DNA from 2 places in the Variovorax sp. SRS16 genome. Region 1 is predicted to be linked to the other one. Evidence: predicted binding sites of a transcription regulator. Region 1 holds the regulator's gene; the other holds the start of a gene.
What was found. Region 1 encodes FNR, which switches genes on or off when oxygen is low (the NO sensors DNR and NnrR bind a similar motif). Its sites were predicted from a motif close to TTGATNNNNATCAA; they were not measured.

Region 1 (6,594 bases):
CGTGCCAGTCCTGTACGCCTCACGGGACGAAGTAGGTTCGGACCTGCACTTCCATGACGGTCATCAGTTTCCCGGTAGGGCTGTCGATATGGGGTCAGACCTTCTACAGCTTCATCCTGGAGAACCTCGAGAAGTTCGGCGCGCTCAAGGCGATCGGAGCCAAGCGACGCGAGCTTGTCTGCATGATCCTCTTCACGGCCAGCTTCACCGCATTGACAGGCTTCGGCCCGGGCACCGGCCTCGTGACGCTGACGATCACCATCGCGCGCGCCGAGTTGTCCAGCTACGCCGCCATCGTGACGTTCTGGAACCCGAGCCTGGCCTTCGCCATGGTCCTGGTCATCGCCGCGATCTCAAGCTGGTCCGGCGTGCGCCGGGTGTTGACGATCGAGCCCTTCGACATCTTCAGAGGCTGAACGTGCCGGTCAGGTTGGTCAGCGTTTGCGCCGATCAGGCACATCGCCGATTGCCCGCGGCGCCGTCGCCTGCTCAATGAACGGCCGCGGCGCCCAGCGATGCGGTGCTGCGCTGCATGAAGGCCGTCAAGGCTCCGAGTTCCGGGATATGGATGTCACGCCTGCCCTTCTCGCAAAACCGGATCGCGTCGACGCGAGCGAGGCGCGACAGAGAGCGACTCACGGTCTCCAGGGTCATGCCCAGATAGTTGCCGATTTCGGCGCGGGTCATGCGCAGCGTGATCTGATCGGTGCGCAAGCCGCGCTGGGCCAGCGCATCGGCCCAATAGCGTAGAAAGCCGGCAACGCGCGCATCGGCGGGCAAGGTGCACAGCGACTGCATCGAGTCGCGATCCCGCGCAAGCTCACGGCTCATCGTCTCGTGGAATGCGGTCAACAATGCCGGCGTGCGGGCGCCGGCCTCAAGCAAAGCGTCGTAGCGGATGCTCCAGACTTCGCCGGTGTCCATGGCGACGGCGTCGCAGCCATACCGGCCGTTGGCGATACCGTCCAGACCCAGCCAGTCGCCGCGGAAATGAAGACCCACGACCTGTTCGCGCCCGTCGTCCGAGAGATTGACCATCTTGAAGAAGCCTGTGCTGACGACATACAGGCACTGGAACGGCTGACCCACCTGGTAGACCGAGTCGCCTGCGTGGACGATCCGCTTCTGAACGGACATCGTGTCCTGGAGCAATTGCAGCATTGCGGCAATGCGATTCTGTGCGGGTTGGCCTGTCTTCGCCGCGGGGGTCGCTTGTTCCATCGTTCGCTCCTGATTTGATGGATTGAAGCTTAGGCCGCACGTGCAACAGGACCGCCAATGCAGTGCGCGTTCGCGTAACGGTGCGTGAATGGCTTGTGTCTTTTGCGTGAGTGCTGTGGTCCATGCGCTGGCGTTGATGTTGATCAAGAATTGGCTGAACGCCAGGCGTAGCCTTCTCCGCGTGCCCCCAATTGCCCTGCATCCCGTCAACGCTCGCAGCACCTGGCCGTCTCCTGGCGCTTCGAGCGCTGAAGTGCGCCGGATCGTCGACATGGCGCAGCGGCTGAAGGCGGCGTGGCGCGCAGGTGGGACGCTCCGCCCCTTGTCGGGCAAGAACCTGGCGCTGCTGCGAACCGAGGCGCCAACAACCGAAACCTCCGAACTGCACCGCGCGGGGGCAGAACTCGGCGCTCGCATTTCCCACGTGCGGCTCGGCGATCCCCTCGAATCCGGCGACCCGAAGCTCAGGGACATCTGCCAGATGCTTGGCCGGCTCTACGACGCCGTCGATTGCGGGCCGATCTCAAGCGCCGTCGCCCTGGAGATCGAGCGCCACGCCGGCATTCCGGTCTACCATGGCCTCGAAAGCGACGAACACCCGTTTCGGATTCTGGCGGACCTGTTGTGCATCAGCGAGCGTTGTCCGCGCGGCGTTGCCGGCAACGCCATCTCGTTCCTCGGCAATCCGCGCACGCCGCGCGGCGAGGATTTCGTCAAGGCTGCCAGGCTGCTGGGTTTCGACCTGCGTTTCGTCGAGTTCGCGCGGTATGCGGCCAACGACGAGGCATTCACGATCGATGCCAGCGATGCAGAGCACTGGGCTTTCGAAGCGCCGTCCGGGCCGATCGAAGAGGCGGAGCGTTGCGAGAACCGCCACTTCGTGCTGCAGGCGATGCTGCTCGACGCGATGACCAATCGCTAGCTTCCCTTGCGGCGCGTCATGCGTCACAGCGCTAACGGCAATAGATGTCCAGCTGTTGGGTGATGTCCATCCGCAATGCTTGCGCCGCGATGATGGACAGAACCAGACCGGCAAGCCGGTTCGCCCAGTCGACGCGCAGACGGCCGACATGCCAGCGCAAGCGCTGCCAAAGCCACGGCGCCGCAATCAGCGAGATGGCGCCGCCCAGCGCAAACAGGGCCATGGTGACGGCTCCTTGCCATGCCGTATCGGCGAGGCTGGCGACCAGCAATGCGGAGTACAGCAGGCCGCAGGGCATCAAGACCCACAGTGCGCCTGTCGCCAGCACACCCGCGGTCGAAGCGGTCAACGGCTGCAGGCGGCCACCCACTGTCCGGCCGATGCGATGGGCCCAGAGTGGTTGCCGCCCGTGCAGCATGAGCAGCGCGCCCCATGCCAGCACGCAGGCATGAAACATGATCCACAGCGGCCGCAAGGCGGCCACCTGCGCGCTTGCAAACGCCAGTCCCTGGGTCGCAGTTGCCGTCGCCGCGCCGGCAACGGCATAGCTCGCGATCCGGCCCAGGTGAAAGGCAGCGGCTCGCACCGCGCCGCGCCGCGCCGGCGCGGCGTCGGCCACGGCGGCGGGAGCGCCCGCACGCACCAGGCGAATCACGCCGGCACATCCCGCGCCGCACATCGCCACGCAATGCGGACCGCCCACCAATCCCATCAGCAGCGCAGCGCTGGCCAGAGAGGACGGCATGCTCAGACGATGCGCGAGAACCGGCCCCGGTTCCGATCCGCCTGAAGGTAGCGGTCGAACACCATCGCAACGGCACGCACGAAGTACCAGCCCGTCGGCGTGACCTCGATGTCGTGATCGGTCAGATTGACGAGCCCCTGCGCCACCAGCGGCCCGAGCGCCGCGAACTCCGGCGCGAAGTAGTCGCGGAAGTCGAACAGGTGGGCCATGCTCATCGCCTCGAAGTCCACCCGGCCCTGGCACATCAGGGCCAGGATGACCGAGCGTCGAACCAGGTCGTCGCGCGTCAGCGCCAGTCCGCGCACGACGGGGAGCCGGCCCTGGTTCAGATGGTCGTAGTACTCGGCCAGCGTCCTGGCGTTCTGGCTGTAGGTGGCGCCGATGCGCCCGATGGCCGACACGCCGAGGGCCACGAGGTCGCAGTCGGGCTGCGTGCTGTAACCCTGGAAGTTGCGATGCAGCCGGCCCTGGCGCCTGGCCACGGCCAGAGTGTCGTCGGGCAGCGCGAAATGGTCCATGCCGATGTAGACATAGCCTGCCGCCGTCAGTGCGTCGATCGCGCGCGACAGCATCTGCATCCTGACCGCAGGCGCCGGCAGATCGTTCACGTCGATGCGGCGCTGCGGCTTGAAGCGGTCCGGCAGATGCGCATAGGCGTACAGCGCGACGCGGTCGGGGCGCAGTTCCTGGATCCGTTCCAGCGTGCGATCGAACGAGACGGCTGTCTGCAGGGGCAGGCCAAGGATGAGATCGACGTTGATCGATGCGAAGTGCAATGCGCGCGCCGCAGCCATCAACTCGAAGACCTGAGCCGCGGGCTGCATCCGGTGAACCGCTTGCTGCACGTCCGGATCGAAGTCCTGCACACCGAAACTCAAGCGGTTGAAGCCAAGTTCCGCCAGGTGCGCCAGGCGTTCGGCATCCACGGTGCGGGGGTCGATCTCGATCGACTGCTCGCGGTCCGGCATGAATGTGAATGCGTTGCGCAACACGTCCATGAGCCTGTCGAGCTCGGCATCGCACAGGAAGGTGGGCGTGCCGCCGCCCAGATGCAGCTGGCTGACGAGGGCCCCGCGACCGAGCTGAGCGGCCTGCAGCTGCGCCTCGCGTGTCAAGCCGTCCAGGTACTGGCGCGCGCGATCGTGATGCCGCGTGACGATCTTGTTGCACGCACAGTAGTAGCAGAGAGACTCGCAAAAGGGGATGTGCACGTACAGGGAGAGCGGCAGCGCGTGCGCGCCGGCGCTGCGCCGCTGTCGCAGGGCCTGCGCGTAGTCCGCTGCATCAAAGGCGTCCACGAAGCGATCCGCCGTGGGATAGGAGGTATAGCGCGGACCCGCGATGTCGAAGCGCTGCAGGACAGCAGGAGAAACCAGCGGCCGGACCGCTGCGGCGCGAAATAGGGCGGGGTTCGAGGACATCGCGAAGCGACCTGACGATTGCAATGCGCCAATGTGCCGCCGGTCCGCCTTGCGGGCCTTGACGCACGTCAATCCTCCGTTCGTTTGCGCGACCCAGAATCGCGCAAACGAACGGACCTCATCATGACCAGCACCGACAACATCAAGGTTGCCTGTTCGAACTGCAACCTGCGGACGCTCTGCATGCCGGTGGGCCTGGAGCCCGCCGAACTGCAGCGCATCGACGACATCGTTGCCAAGCGTCGCAAGGTGCGGCGCCGCGAGGCATTGTTTCGCGCCGGCGAGAAGTTCACGTCGCTCTATGCGATCCGCACGGGCGTGTTCAAGACCCGCATCACGACCGAGGACGGGCGGGATCAGGTCACCGGCTTCCAGATGGCCGGCGAGATCATCGGCCTGGACGGCATCGTGAACGACCGGCACACCTGCGACGCCGTGGCGCTGGAAGACGCCGAAGTCTGCGTCATGCCCTTCGAGCGGATCGAGGCGCTTTCGCGCGAAGTGAGCGCGCTGCAGCGCCACGTGCACCAGATCATGAGCCGCGAGATCGTGCGCGAGCACGGCGTGATGCTGCTGCTGGGAAGCATGCGTGCGGAAGAACGGCTCGCCGCCTTCCTGCTGAATCTGGTGCGGCGGCTGCACGCGCGCGGATTCTCGGAGTCGGAGCTGGTGCTTCGCATGACGCGCGAGGAGATCGGCAGCTACCTCGGCCTGAAGCTCGAGACCGTGAGCCGCACCCTGTCGAAGTTCATGGACGACGGCATCCTGCAGGTTCGCCAACGCCATCTGCGCATCGTCGATGCCGATGCGCTCCAGCGAGTCTTCAATCGCGCTGGCGATTGAAATCGGCCGGCGGCAGCGCGAGCCAGATCGTCAGCGCGCTCGATCCGATACCGAGCAGCCAGAAGAGGAAGAATCCGCCCGCGTAGAGCGTCTGCCGCGTGAAGTCGGCACTCCCGCTGCGCCAGTAGAGTTCGCCCGGATCCCACAGTGCGAACACCGCGAATTCGCAGACGCAGGCCATCAGGAAGGCCGGCCACAACACACACATCCAGCGTTGCGGGCTCATCGCTTCAAGGCCTCCGCGCCGGCAGGACGCCTGCCGGCGTCACGGCATGGTTGCGCCCCGTCTCGGCGGGAACCAGCGTCCTCGCAGCCAGCGCGCGATTGATGTCGACGCCCTTCTGGTAGTAGTCCTCGTCGACCACCGAGTCTGTCGTATGCACCGCCAGCCAAGCCGATGCGAGGCTGGCCACCACGACTGCGGCCGGCAGACCCATCACAAGCCATACCAGCGGATATTTCCACCAGCCTGGGGGGCGAATGGGTGGCTTCTCGATCGATGACATGCTGTCCTCCGGAGCTTAACGTGGAACCAGAAATACGGCTTTTTCGGACACATGCGCGCTGCCATCGGCCGTTCGCACGTCGAAATAGACCGTGTGCGAGCCGACCGGCGCCCGGTCCGCGGGGATCTGCAACCGCACCGCCACCCAGCGCGATTGCGCCGCGTCGACCTTGACGCTGTCGTCCGAGGCCACTGCGAGCCCCTGCAGCCCGCCCTCGGCCGCGATCCGGTAGACCTGCGGCCTCTCGGTCGCGTTCATGATCTGCAGCCGATAGACGTTCTCGAGGCGGCCGCCTTCGACGAGGCGCGCGAGCGAACCCCGGTCGCGCACGACATCGACCTTCAAGGGCATGCGCACCACCAGGCTCGCAAGAAGACCGATGGCCAGCGCCAGCAGCACGAAGCCATAGACCAGTACCCGGGGACGGAGAACGCGGCGCAGCACCTGGGCCGCCGTCCAACCCTTCTTCATGCCGTTCTCCGTGGCGTAGCGGATGAGCCCGCGCGGCTGCGCCATGCGATCCATGACGGTGTTGCATGCATCGACGCACAGTCCGCAGCCGATGCACTCGTACTGCAGGCCCTGGCGGATGTCGATCCCGACCGGGCAGACCTGCACGCACAGCCCGCAATCGATGCAGTCGCCCAGGCCCAGCGCCCGTGCATCCTGTCCCTTGGCGTGCACGCCGCGCGGCTCGCCGCGAGCGGCGTCATAGCTCACGATCAGGGTGTCGGAGTCGAACATCGCGCTCTGGAATCGCGCATAGGGGCACATGTACTTGCACACCTGCTCGCGCATGAAGCCGGCGTTGCCGTAGGTCGCAAGACCGTAGAAGAACACCCAGAACACCTCCCACGATCCCATGCGTGTCTGCAGGAACGCGAGACCCAGCTCGCGGATCGGCGTGAAGTAGCCCACGAAGGTAAAGCCGGTCCA
Region 2 (6,594 bases), on a different replicon from region 1:
CGATGCTGGAGGAGTCGACCACGATGTTGTCGACACCCTGCTCGATCAGCCAGCGGTGCAGCCACCAGCCGTCGCGACCGGCTTCGTAGCACGAGTGCACCTGGGCCTGCGGCTCGAGCTTGCAACGCTCCCGGGCCTTGACGATGCAGTGCGCAACTGCGGCCGTGTCGCCGGCGTCCACGTTGTATCGGCTCGGGCCGCGGCCGCCACCGCTCGCCGTCAACGTCCACTTCTTGTCGCCGAGCTCGAAGCTCATGTACAGGTCGCCCGCGATCGCCGTGTCCTTGATTTGTGGGACTGCTTGGGTTGTCGACATTTCCGGCTCCTTTGCGTAGAGGTTGAGAGATCCCGTTTTAGCTAACCGGGTCTCGCTCGGGTAGTCCCACATAGCATCTTTCGCCGGCCCGAGCGCTCGCAGGCCTTTCTCTCGAGCTTCGGTCCCATCCGCCAGCACTTCGCGCTCAAGCACCATCTGTTGCGCGCATCGCTCTACCGCAAGCAACTGGCCGCGCGCTTCGACGCCTGGCGCCTTTGCACCGACGTCGCCCAAAATCCGTGCGCCGCCTTCTGAGAGATCCACCTCCAGCCCTTTTTCAACCCGCCATCGCTAACGTGACAAAGCCCCAACGAATAGTGCATTCGCTTGATCACCTTGCCCAGAGCGTCGATCCTCGCTGGAGCTTCGCTTTTCTTCTCGCCGCAGGTTACCGTGCGGCATTGCCGCGACAGCACCGACCTGGCTGCCTCGGGCGCTATTGGCCCATGGATGACAACTTGGTCAAAGCGCCCTTCGCCTGACGACAGGGAATGAGACCCGATTTTCTTTTGGCTCAGCGCCGATCCTGCGCTTCGCCTCGGCGCGTGAGGATGCGCGATGGCCATGGGGCATGACCAGGACATCGCTTGTGGCCAAGCTCAAGAGCCGCTGCGCGAAACTGCCGGATAGAAAGTGGACAAGCGTCGAATGCTTGATCTTGCAGACAAAAACCAAGTCAGCCCCAATGCCCTCCTGTTGGATGGCGGTTTGGCGCGCAGGATCTCCGTGCCCAACGACGGACGTCACCCGGTTCTTACGCGTATCGAACGGCTCCGTAAGCCGGGACAGCCAACTCTGCGCGTGCTGCCGAAACTCTTCAGTTTCGGTCAGCGTAGTCTGGGAATGAAAGAGCTCGAGCTCCGATTCGACGAAGGCACAGGCGTATCTCACCAGTTCCTTCGATTCTGTGCTGAAGTCGACGGCAACAAGCGCGTGGCCGTACGGTCGGGATGCCTCTCTTTTGACCACGAGCACCGGGCATCGGCAACGACGCATCAGTTGGTCGACTATTGTCCCTTGCCAGAACGTCTTGAGGTTGCGCCGGCTTCGCTGGTCGATGACAAGCAGGTCGGCACAAGTTCCCTCTTCCACGACGTGATCCACGGTTCCACCAGTACGGGATACGGCGTCAACGATGATGCCATGGCGTCGAGCCAGCTGTCGTGCGCGCTGCGCGAGGCGCTCGAAAGGGTCCGGAAGATTCAGATTCGGCACCTCGACGAAGTACATGATTCGAAGCTGGGCGCGGCGCTCGACGGCAACAAGCGCAGCACGTTCCAGGGCTTGCTCTCCTTGCGTCGAGAAGTCCGTGATGGCAAGTATTGAATTCATGATCATGGTCATTCCTGGACGAGCAAAAACCTACCTCTCGCACTGCACGGAGCGACTGGTTGACGAGAATGAAACGCCCCGATTCAGGTTGTGTGATCGACGCTGACTTTGGGCTGGAACGGAAACGCAGCGACTTTCACCGCGCATTCATCGCCATGCGTGTGCGCGCCGGTGAGCGATGGAGCCCACCTTCAAACTTATCGCGCGGGGTTTAGGCCCGGCGATTGATGGATTGCGCTGAGAAGGGAGAAGCGAATCGCCGGGCAGAGGAATGTGCGGCCAGCTGACGAAACCTCGCCGCACCTGCCGCCATTCGGGCCAACACAATCGTCCCTGTCAGGAGAGGCAAGACAGCTGCAAATGTGCCGAGGGAGACATCTAGGAAAGTCATGAGGGCATCTTACGAAACCGGAGCGCCATCGGCAACCAAGCCCACACACTCCCTGCCAGATAGAGATTCACGATGGCTCAGTTGGGCGAGGGCTCGGGCCGACCTGCTCTGAGGAAACCGCGCCGACGGTCAAGCGCGTGATCTCGTGCGCGAACGAGCGGGGCTGGCTGGTGGTTGTCGCGGCCTGGTCACTTGTCTTAAGCCAGCCAGCGCCGGATTCACGAGCTTTGGGTCGGCGCCGACTGCATAGACTGCATAGGCCGGGTACAGAAATTCAGGCGTATCCGGCACCCTTCGCAAACGACCAGTTTCAAGGTGAGTTCGCACGACATCGAGGCGAAAGTATCCAGTACCTCCGGCTTCCAGAAGGTACTCCCGCCCAAGCGGCCCCAACCCCGCCCTGACGGCAGCATTGGACAGGCCCGGATACGCGAGCCAATGCTGAGTGGCGAAGTCTGATCCCCAGTCGACGTAGACGTAGTCCAATGGGCTGGGAATCCGCGGGCGTTTCGAAGTGGTGACCATGACGAGCTTTTCCTCGATCAACAGTTCGACGCGAAGGCCGGGACGTTGCTGCGGCGCGTAGACGATGGCGATGTCCAAGACACCGGAGGCGGTCTTGTCGAGCAGTTCGGCAGGGACTCCAACTTCCGTGCGGATGGCCAAATGTCCTGCCGCTGACCGCATCCACAGGAGCCACTGCAGCAAGAGCGGATCCCAGAGGCTGACATCGCAGCCCACAGAGAGCACGGCGCGTCGTCCGGTTGGCACCGCAACCTGGTGGCGTGCCCGCTCCCAAACCTGTATCAAGCTCGTCGCGTGCGGCAGGAATTGCTCGCCTGCCGGCGTCAGCGCGGCGCCAGCTTTGTTTCTGACGAAGAGGACGCGGCCTAGCAACTCCTCCAAGGTGCGCACCCGGGCGCTTACCGAGGTAGGGGTCACATGCAACTGCTCGGCGGCGCGCAGAAAGCTGCGCGTGTGCACGATTTCAAGAAAAGTCTGAGCCAGGATGAGGTCCATGCGCTCTCCTATCATTAAATGCGAAAGTATTGCATTTATCTGGCAATAAATGTCGTTTTACTTTGATTGACGACAGGATCAGGATTGACTCAAGAGATCCTCAAAACGCCCGCACATCGAGAGCAGCGCCCAAACTTCGGGCAATCGCCGGTCGGCTGGCTTGTTGACGAAAAACCATCGATATATGAAACCCCAGGCAGAGAGGCCTATGTTGACCACCTTGCTCACGCGTCTTTCAGGGCCACCACCGTCCGTTCGAGCACTGCCTCATGGCCGCTCGAGGCGTACGCTCGCTGTCAAGTCAGCTCGGGAAAATCCGGCAGTCGACGATGGCATGCGCGTGTTGGTTGATCGGCACTGGCCTCGGGGCTTGGCCCGAGAAGGTTTGATTACCGATCTGTGGCTCAAGGAGGTCGCACCCAGCACGCGCCTGCAAAGCTGGTACGGGAGCGATCCGAGCAGGTGGCCAGCCTTCTCGCTGCGGTACAGAGCCGAGATTCAATTGCATGAAGACCTGTTGGATCTGCTGGTGGAGCTTCGAACGCGCGGACAGCTCACGCTGCTCTGCGATGCGAGCGACATCCTGCACAGTCATTGTGTCGTGCTGCGCGACACCATCATCGAAAGGCGCTTCTCGCGCCGCATACGCAAAGGAGCGCAACCATGAAAGCCAGCGACATCATGACCACGCCTGTCATTTCGGTCAGGCCGGACGCGAGTCTGCACGAGATCGTCGAGGTACTCCTGGTGCATCGCATCAGCGGTGTGCCGGTCGTCGAAGATGGGAAGGTGGTAGGTCTCATCGGTGACGGGGATCTTCTCCATCGATACGAGATCGGCACTGACCACTGGACCGACTATCGAACTTGGTGGCAGCGCTTGACGCGACTGGATCCGGCGCCGGGTGCCTACGTCAAGGCACATGGGGGACACGCCAGAGACATCATGAATCGGGACGTAGTCTCAGTTTCCGACGATACCCCCGTGGCCCAGATCGCCGTCATCTTCGAAGCGCGTCACATTCGCAGGATACCGGTGATGAGAAATGGACAGATGGCCGGATTGGTGACCCGCGCCGACCTCGTACGCGCACTTTCGAAGAGCTCGGCCCTCGCTGCAGATTCCGCGACGTCACGCGTCGATGACGAATCGATCCGCAAGCAGCTACTGACAGAGCTGAACGCGCAGCCATGGTGGTCCGATACATGGTCGAACGTGTTCGTGCAGGAAGGCGTCGTGAGCTACGTTGGCGTCGTGCAGCGAACATCCGATCGCGAGGCGGCGCGCATCGCCGCCGAGAACATCCCGGGTGTACGAAGCGTCGAGGATAGGCGCATGACATACGGGGATTGGCAGCCGATGTTTTGAAGCCCTAGCAGGCCGCTGAAGTACCAGTCGCGCGGCAGTCATCCGGCGTCCTGAAGTGGGCGGTTGCACGATTTCGGGGTTTCAGGCTCGCTGCCGTCACCGTTATCGCGCTTCGCGGGCCCGTTCTCGGCTCCCGTTTCCCCTCTACGAGGCCACCGGACGGACTTCTGCCAAGGTCCGCATGCGCACGAGGTTGTAGGCGGCCATCGTCAGCACGAACAACTGGTCGACCTTCTTGATGCCGCGCACCATCACCTGCCGGATGGGGCCGACGAACTTGGCCCAGCCGAAGCCCTGCTCGATGAGCTTTCGCTTGCGCTGCGAGATCGCATAGCCCTCGCTCCGGGCGATCTCGTCGGTCACCGCCGAACGACGCCCCGCTTTGTTCTGCGCGACGTGCGGCGTGACCTTCATGCAATGCAGCGCCTCGATGAACTCGGCCGCGTCATAGCCCTTGTCGGCGCCGAGCGTGACCTCGGTATCCGCACTCGCGGTGGCTTGGCGCGCGTCCCTGATCATGACCTTGGCCGCTTCCCGTTCGGCGAAGCCGTCGGCCTGCGTGACCATCGCGTTGACGACCAGGCCGTGACGGTTGTCGGTGAGCGTGTGACCCATGTAGCGCAGCTCGCTGGCCGTCTTGCCCTTGCGGTACAGCTTCGAATCGGGATCCGTCTTCGACTCGTGCGTTTCGTTGCTACGTCGCTGCCCCTTGAAGTCCCCGCCACTGCCGCCACCGTCGTCACCGTCCTTGCGAACGAAGCTCTTGTGCCCGGCCCAGGCCTGAATCAACGTGCCGTCGACGCTGAAGTGCTCACCCGACAACCAATCCTTGTTCTCGGCCGTCTCCAGCACTTCGTTGAAGAAGGCGACCACTGCGTCGTGCTTGATCAGGCGCTGGCGATTCTTGCTGAACACCGTCGGCACCCAAACCGCGTCGTCCATCGCCAGGCCGATGAACCAGCGAAACAACATGTTGTATTGCGTCTGCTCCATGAGCTGGCGCTCCGAGCGGATGCTGAACAGGATCTGCAGCAACATCGCGCGCAGCAGCTTCTCCGGCGCGATGCTCGGGCGGCCGCCCTTGACGTCGGCCTCGTACATCCGAGAGAACAACTCGTCCATCTTGGCCAGCGCCTCGTTGACCATCACCCGGATGCGGCGCAGCGGATGGTCGGCAGGAACGAAGTCGTCCAGCCGTCTCATGGTGAACAAGCCTTCGGTGAATGTGTCAGGTCCGCGCATCGGAGCAGGTTTCGTGGGTCTGCAAAGACAACGCCTCAGGCCCAATTTCGGGGGACCATCCGGTGAGGTATTTCAGCAGCCTGCTAGGTCGACTTTTGCAGATTGATGAATATTGAAGAGAGGCGCTGTGTTTCAAAGTATCCTCATACCGGTCGACAGTACCGATTTTTCCGACAAGGCGATGAACGAAGCCATCGATCTGGCCGCCGAGCATCATGCGAAGCTGGTGGCGCTCAAGGTCGTACCACGGTACGCGATGAACTACTTCGACGGCATGGCGGCGTTCTCGCCGGCCGAAATTGCCAGTGCCGAGGCTCGCTCTGTGGGCGCTGCACAGCAGACCCTGCAGGTATTTGTGGAACTCGCCGAGGCGAACGGAGTACGCCTGACGACAGCAATAGCGATCTCGGATTGCGTTGCCGACGCGATCGTCGGAGCCGCGGTCAAGCATGGCAGCGACCTGATTGTCATGGCTTCTCATCGTCGTTCGGGATTCGCACGCTTGGCGATCGGCAGCAAGACGGACCAGGTATTGGCTCATTCGAAGGTGCCAGTGCTGGTTATCCGTTAGGGATGGTCTGCAAAATCGGCGCGCGATGTGCATGATCTGGCCCCATGATTGCCAAACGCGTAACTCCCCCGAATCAGCTCGGCCTGGGCCTGAACCTTTCGACCAAGAAGACGCGCAAGCGCGAGTTTCTCGATGGGATGGATCGGGTGGTGCCCTGGGGCGCGCTGGTGCAGATCGTTGAGCCGTACAGCCCGCGGGCCAAGACGGGTCGCCCGCCATTTGCGATCGAGACGATGCTGCGCATTCACTACCTTCATGTATGGACCCGACGCCTTTTGCAAGCTCTCGTTGATGATGAGAAACAGTCTGCACACATGTATTCGGCTTGCTTGGTGGGCGACCGATACACGCCCG

Region 2: E5P2_RS38440 (universal stress protein) is a predicted target of FNR. The motif match lies at 1,708-1,721, and genes of this name have one in related genera.

Annotation. Positions count from the first base shown of each region.
Region 1 is NZ_LR594666.1:2,205,143-2,211,736, reverse strand. Features, by position in the region: gene E5P2_RS10720 (hypothetical protein) at 1-35, shown strand, start outside; partial or broken gene E5P2_RS10715 (FtsX-like permease family protein) at 54-416, shown strand; gene E5P2_RS10710 (Crp/Fnr family transcriptional regulator) at 490-1,161, opposite strand; gene E5P2_RS10705 (hypothetical protein) at 1,358-2,143, shown strand; gene E5P2_RS10700 (sulfite exporter TauE/SafE family protein) at 2,175-2,888, opposite strand; gene hemN (oxygen-independent coproporphyrinogen III oxidase) at 2,891-4,309, opposite strand; gene fnr (fumarate/nitrate reduction transcriptional regulator Fnr) at 4,433-5,152, shown strand; gene E5P2_RS10685 (hypothetical protein) at 5,133-5,378, opposite strand; gene E5P2_RS10680 (FixH family protein) at 5,383-5,658, opposite strand; gene ccoG (cytochrome c oxidase accessory protein CcoG) at 5,674-6,594, opposite strand, start outside.
Region 2 is NZ_LR594668.1:142,059-148,652, reverse strand. Features, by position in the region: partial or broken gene E5P2_RS32885 (IS110 family transposase) at 1-316, opposite strand, end outside; partial or broken gene E5P2_RS32880 (IS6 family transposase) at 395-571, shown strand; gene E5P2_RS38440 (universal stress protein) at 779-1,648, opposite strand; gene E5P2_RS32870 (LysR family transcriptional regulator) at 2,169-3,059, opposite strand; gene E5P2_RS32865 (DUF488 domain-containing protein) at 3,244-3,726, shown strand; gene E5P2_RS32860 (CBS domain-containing protein) at 3,723-4,427, shown strand; gene E5P2_RS32855 (IS5 family transposase) at 4,572-5,669, opposite strand; gene E5P2_RS32850 (universal stress protein) at 5,797-6,240, shown strand; partial or broken gene E5P2_RS32845 (hypothetical protein) at 6,285-6,503, shown strand.